2 regions of the Robertmurraya sp. GLU-23 genome follow, and region 2 is predicted to be linked to the other one. Evidence: riboswitches for the same ligand, from Rfam matches in the RefSeq annotation. Region 2 holds a riboswitch; the other holds the start of a gene.
The links. Region 2 has a riboswitch for ZMP and ZTP ahead of ACVBAX_RS03680 (bifunctional 5,10-methylenetetrahydrofolate dehydrogenase/5,10-methenyltetrahydrofolate cyclohydrolase). Riboswitches for the same ligand answer to the same signal wherever they lie in the genome.

Region 1: it holds a riboswitch for ZMP and ZTP, as region 2 does, so the genes downstream of both, ACVBAX_RS07735 (phosphoglycerate dehydrogenase) here and ACVBAX_RS03680 (bifunctional 5,10-methylenetetrahydrofolate dehydrogenase/5,10-methenyltetrahydrofolate cyclohydrolase) in region 2, are expected to answer to the same signal.

The regions. Positions count from the first base shown of each region.
Region 1 covers NZ_JBRKCV010000003.1:45,878-49,294, forward strand. The annotation lists gene ACVBAX_RS07720 (S1C family serine protease) at 1-341, shown strand, start outside; gene ACVBAX_RS07725 (CxxH/CxxC protein) at 503-661, shown strand; gene rlmH (23S rRNA (pseudouridine(1915)-N(3))-methyltransferase RlmH) at 742-1,221, shown strand; ZMP/ZTP riboswitch at 1,639-1,717, shown strand; gene ACVBAX_RS07735 (phosphoglycerate dehydrogenase) at 1,776-2,975, shown strand; gene ACVBAX_RS07740 (phospholipase D-like domain-containing protein) at 3,101-3,417, shown strand, end outside.
Region 2 covers NZ_JBRKCV010000001.1:718,081-721,497, forward strand. The annotation lists gene ACVBAX_RS03675 (glycerol-3-phosphate dehydrogenase/oxidase) at 1-1,349, shown strand, start outside; ZMP/ZTP riboswitch at 1,876-1,959, shown strand; gene ACVBAX_RS03680 (bifunctional 5,10-methylenetetrahydrofolate dehydrogenase/5,10-methenyltetrahydrofolate cyclohydrolase) at 2,033-2,878, shown strand; gene ACVBAX_RS03685 (cold-shock protein) at 3,071-3,271, shown strand.

The sequences.
Region 1 (3,417 bases), on a different contig from region 2:
TAGAGGAGTTTGGTGAGGTAAAACGACCTTACATGGGAATCCAACTTCAATCAGTAAATGAAGTATCAGCTTATCATCAGAAAGAAACACTGAAACTTCCGGAAGATGTAACTGCGGGAGTCGTAATTATGACGGTGGATCCAAACTCACCTGCAGAACAAGCAGGATTAGAAGATTTAGATGTGATTGTTGAAATGGACGGCGATCCAATTAAAGATGTCATTGATTTAAGAAAGCATCTATATAATAAAAAGAAAGTCGGAGATCAGCTGAACATTAAATTCTACCGTGCTGGAAAGCTTCAAGAAACAACGATGAAGCTAGGTGGAAATACCTTATAGTTGTGAGAGAAATGCAGGCGTCATGTCTGCATTTCTTTTTTGTGGATAGAAATTTCTCGATAGTTTTGGTAGGATGGGATAGGAATGTGGATAAGTTTTTGGATAAACTATATACATCATTTTTTGTTGAAGTTTGGAGAATTTTGAAGGAGGGAAATAACTTGATTTACTGCTGTGAGGAACATGTAGATCTTGCCATAGATACGATTGTAGATGAGTTTGAGACATTTCCAACCTTACTAAAAGTTGAGGGAAATGAGTTATCAACAACCTGTGAATATTGTCGAAATGATGCTGTATATATGGTAGGGAACAAATGATCCTATACAATATGTGGATGAAAAATGTGGACATGTGGATAACTTCTGTGGATATCTTGTTCGTAAAGTGAGGATGAAGTGTGAATATCTCATTATTAACAATTGGCAAACTTAAAGAAAAATACTTAAAGCAAGGAATCGATGAATATTTAAAAAGACTAACGGCCTATGCGAAGGTCGAAGTGATTGAGCTCCCAGATGAAAAAGCTCCAGAGCAATTAAGTGACATAGAAATGGAACAGGTAAAGAATAAAGAAGGAGAGAGGCTGTTAGCAAAAATTTCTCCAGATACATATGTCATTGCCCTAGCCATAGAAGGCAAGCAACGATCGTCAGAAGAACTGGCGGAAATGATTGATAAGTTGGCTACATACGGAAAAAGTAAAATTGCCTTTGTTATTGGAGGTTCGCTGGGTTTAAGTAAGGATGTTCTAAATCGTGCAGATGAGAAGTTATCATTTTCTAAAATGACATTCCCTCATCAACTTATGAGGTTAATTCTGCTTGAACAGGTGTATCGGGCTTACCGGATTAATAGGAATGAACCTTATCATAAGTAAGGCCAAATGTCTCTCCTAAGGATGGGAGGCTAAAACAGCAGAAGATCAGGTTAAATATCCAGTCTGATTAATAGAAGGAAGAATTCCGCTTAATGTATAAATTGGCTGAAATATTGGTTAAATAGACGGAGAAATTCCGCCTATTGGCTCAAAAACAGTAATAATGGGGGAAAATGTTGTGCATAATCGGAAATTCTCCGCTTATACATCATGAAAATAAGCTCCATTATGCATTTAACAGAAAAATCTCCGCTTATTTGCTTTTCGGAGGCTACCGGAATAAGGACTAGACTACTTATTTAAGAATACAGGAAAACCTCATCATAAATAATGAAGTTTAATTTGTAAGAAAATTTAAATAAGAATATTTTTCTACTTGAATGCTAGTAAAGAAGTTGTTAGAATATAAGAAATAAAAAGACTATGTGTAACTGGCGAAACGCGGATAACCGCGAGGGAGCACATGGTGTCGTAGCCGTTCGCCTGGGCAGAGGTAAGGGTTATAACCCCTTGCCTCTTTTTGTTCAAATTTATAATAAAAAAGGAGAAACAATATGAGCCCAATTACATTAAAAAAAGTGAACCAAATTAAAACATTAAATAATATTGCAGAAAGCGGATTAAAAGTCTTTAAAAAGGATAATTTTGCAGTCGACAATGATTGTGAAAATCCAGATGCAATCATTGCACGTAGCTTTAATATGCATTCAATGGATTTCGGTAGGAATTTAAAAGCAATTGCAAGAGCTGGAGCAGGTGTTAATAATATTCCAGTCGACAAATGCACAGAGCAAGGAATTGTCGTTTTTAATACTCCTGGAGCCAATGCAAATGCTGTAAAAGAAATGGTTTTAACTACAATAATGGCGTCATCAAGAAACCTTTTTGCTGGTGTGTCATGGACAAAGACCTTAGAAGGCGAAGGGGACCAAGTTCCAAAGCTTGTAGAAGCAGGGAAAAAGCAATTTGTAGGAAAAGAAATTAAAGGTAAGACTCTAGGTGTTATTGGACTAGGTGCAATTGGGGCACTTGTAGCGAATGACGCTATTGCTTTAGACATGGATGTAATTGGTTTTGACCCATTTATCTCTGTTGATACAGCATGGAATTTATCACGTACGGTCCAACGTGCTTTAACCATTGAAGAATTGTTTGCAAACGCTGATTATATTACTGTACACACACCATTAACGGATGATACAAAAGGAATGTTTAATCAAGCTACATTTAGCATTATGAAACCAGGTGTTCATATTCTGAACTTCTCACGTGGGGAACTAGTGAATGAAATAGATTTGGCGGTTGCGCTTGAAGAAGGTATCGTGGGTCAATATATTACAGATTTCCCTAATGAAAATGTATTGAAAATGGAAAACACTATTTGTGTTCCACACCTTGGTGCATCAACAGCAGAATCTGAGGAAAATTGTGCAATTATGGCAGGTCGCCAAATAAAGGATTTTCTAGAGACTGGGAATATTAAAAACTCAGTGAATTTTCCAAATGCCTCTCTTCCATATTCAGGGAAGCAACGTGTAGCAGCTTTCCATCAAAATGTTCCTGGCATGGTTGGAAAGATTACATCAGCTCTTTCAAGCTATGATTTAAACATTGCAGATATGGTCAACAGAAGTAGAGGGGAATATGCCTATACTATGATCGATATTGATAACAATGTAACGAGTGAAATTATCCCTCAGTTAGAGGAAAAAATCGGCTTGATTGAAGGTATTGTTACGGTACGTATAATTTAATAAGAGTTTACCAAAGGTGATACAAATTTTTGTATCACCTTTTTTGTTTCTAAAAAAGGGTCCATTTAAGGTTCATTTAAGATAATTGGTGTAAAAATGATATATACAAACAAGGAGGTTTAACATTGAATAGAAAACTAGGAAGCATTCTTTTAATCATATCACTCGTAGTGAATCTTTTATTAGTAGGTAAGATCATGATAGATTCAAGTGAAACAGAGCTGTCTTATGCTATTAGTGAATATCAAGGGAGCCCAGAGGAAGAATTAATAGACGTAATTAATAGCGCTAAAGAAGAACTTAATATTGCCATCTATAACTTAGATAATGAAAATATTGTAGAAGCTATTTCAGCCGCAGCGGAAAGAGGAGTTTCCATTAAAATCATAGCTGATGGGGAAAATACAGAAAACAAAGATAGTAAGAAAATATTCGATGAGCT
Region 2 (3,417 bases):
GGACATTTGGGAAGTTTAGTACTTCTGTAGGGTTACGTATTTATGACTTTTTAGCGGGAGTTAAAAAATCAGAGAGAAGAGTGATGTTCTCAAAAAATGAAACCTTAACAAAGGAACCGCTTGTGAAACAGGATGGGTTAAAGGGTGGCGGTTACTATGTCGAATATCGTACGGATGATGCAAGGCTTACAATAGAAGTAATGAAGGCAGCGGTTGACAAGGGCGCATGTGCGATTAATTATACAAAGGTAGAAAAACTCGTTTATGAACATGGTAAAATTGTTGGCGCGAAAGTAAGTGATTTAATTAGTGGAGAATCATATGAAATTCGGGCAAAGAAAGTGATTAATGCTGCTGGTCCTTGGGTAGATAGTATTCGAGAACTTGATCGATCCAAAGCTGGGAAAGTGCTAAAGCTTTCCAAAGGTGTGCATATTGTTGTTAATCAAGAAAGATTTCCTCTCAAGCAGGCCATTTACTTTGATACACCTGACGGTAGAATGGTATTCGCTATTCCTAGGGATGGAAAAACTTATGTAGGTACAACTGATACATTCTATGACGAGTCCATTGCCCAACCTAGAATGACCAAAAGCGACCGAGACTATATTATTGCTAGTATCAACTATATGTTTCCTACAGTTCAGATTTCAGCTGATGATATTGAATCGAATTGGGCTGGAGTTAGACCATTAATTTGGGAGGAAGGAAAAAATCCTTCTGAAATTTCAAGAAAAGACGAAATATGGGAATCAAAGTCAGGCTTGATTACAATTGCGGGTGGAAAGTTAACAGGCTATAGAAAAATGGCGGAGACAGTTGTTGACTTATTAGCAAAAAAATATAATGAAGAATCAGGAGAGGAGTTCTCAAGTTGTCGCACAAAGGATTATCCTATTTCTGGAGGCGATGTTGGGGGGAGTACAGGATTTAATATGTATATTTCTAATCAAGTCAAAAAGGGAGTTGAAGTAGGATTATCACCCGAAGACGCAAAGAAATTGATAAAAATGTATGGCTCCAACGTGCCTATCTTACTGGAGATTATCCAAAAAAATAAAGAGGAAGCAAGAAAATATCAAATCCCTGTAACTTTATTTGCACAATTAAAGTACGCAATCGATCATGAAATGGCGTATTCACCTATTGATTTTTTCAATCGGAGAACTGGGGCCCTTCTTTTTGATATAAATACGGTTAAAACATATAAAGACCAAGTGTTGGATTTCATGGCTGAAGAACTTGACTGGAATAAAGAGACCCAACAGAAGTATCAAAAGGAATTAGAAATTGAAGTGTTATATGCAACTGTTCCCATTGATGATCAAACTAGTGAAAAGCTAGCATAGCTCTCCTTATGGGGAGCTTTTTTGACAAAAGTAAAAAAATGTTATACAATGAATTCTGTTGCTCTTTTGAGGTGGATTGTTATTTATACAATAAAATAAACTTCAACAAGAAATATGTTTGTAATACAATTGATACTCTTCAGAATGGTATTCCATGATACCATTAGAAAATTACATTAGACGGTTTCCCCAACAATCCTTCTTTTTTTTCGTATTTTCACTTTATATACTCATTTCCAAACAAATGATTTAGAGTTAAGTTTACAAGAGTGTCATTCCCTGAAGAATTACAGGGCCTGATTCACACTGGCGCGGTCTAGGAACCGTAAGGATGGAAGAGAGGTAGGGCTTTCATTGTTTTAGGTAAATTACTACAGCCAATTATATCTCAAAAGAGTTTTCTTAACGGACAACAATAGTTGTCCGTTTTCTATATACAAAACAAAAACCCGAACGTTGATATATTATTTTGGTTGAAATATATGTGTTTTAAGAATATAATAAGCATGAATTAACAAAGTTTATAAAAAATCGCAGTAACTGACGACAAATGTGGAAGCAACCACAGGGGAGCTGCGTCGCTGTTAAGCCGGTCGTCTGGGCAGAGAGAAGGCGTACGTCTGTCTCTTTTTCTAATATATGGAGGGGTTAACGTGACGAAACCTGTTATTTTGGATGGTCAGATGGTAGCAAACAAAGTCAAAAATTCTCTTAAGGAAAGAGTGGAAAAGCTCAAGGAAGCGGGAGTTACTCCTTGTTTGGCTACCATTCTCGTTGGTGATGATCCTTCTTCTGCCACATATGTGAAGATGAAGGGAAATGCATGTGAGAAATTAGGGATTGTATCGAAAAGAATTCATTTGCCTGCAACCACAACTACTGAGGAGCTTTTGGCCACAATTACTGAATTAAATAACGATGATAATGTAAATGGCATTCTACTTCAGCACCCAGTACCTAAGCAAGTGGATGAAAGAAAAGCGTTTGATACAATCAGCATTGAAAAGGATGTTGACGGTGTTACTAGCTTTGGTTATGGACAAACAGCATTAGGGTTTGGTGTGTTTCCTTCTTGTACACCAGCTGCAATTTTAACCATTATTAAAGAATACGGAATTCCTGTACAAGGAAAGCATGCAGTAGTTGTAGGGAGAAGTCCAATTCTTGGTAAACCAGTATCAGCACTACTATTAAATGAAAATGCAACTGTAACTACATGCCATTCATATACTAACAACTTACCAGATATTGTGAAACAAGCGGATATTGTTGTTGCTGCAGTTGGTAAGCCTAACTTTATTAAGGGTGAATGGGTGAAGGAAGGTTCTGTGATTTTAGATGCTGGTTATAACCCAGGAAACATTGGAGATGTAGAGTACGATACTTGTTTTGAGAAAGCATCCGCTATTACACCAGTTCCTGGTGGGGTTGGTCCAGTAACGATTGCCATGCTTTTAAAACATACAGTTGATTCAGCAGAACGTACGTTGCAGTCAAAAGTAGAAAATGAAGTAGTTCAATCCATTTAATCTTCTTGACTTATTCTTCATATTCGATTAATATGAATATAACGCTATAAAGTTCGGTATATATTTTTGGTTAAGTGGTCGTAACTGCAGGATGTGGTCGATTTTCTTCCCTTCCTTGCTTGTTACGGCTTTTTACGTTTTTGATCTATATATTTAGTACTTATGGTGAACAATTTTTTGGAGGTTTTACACATGAACACAGGTAAAGTTAAATGGTTTAATGCAGAAAAAGGTTTCGGATTCATCGAATCAGCTGAAGGTCAAGATGTATTCGTACACTTCTCAGCAATCCAATCAGAAGGCTTCAAAACTTTAGAAGAAGGCCAAGAAGTTACTTTCGAAATCGTTGAAGGCAACCGTGGACCACAAGCTTCTAACGTTCAAAAAGCTTAATATATTGAGTCATTTAAGGTGATGCATTGATATAAGCATCACCTTTTTCTTTGGAATGAAACCATGATAATTAACTCCGTTTTATTCTCTCGCGATCATTCCTTCACTCAAAAAAAATTACAAAAAAAACTTTAAAATATAATTCT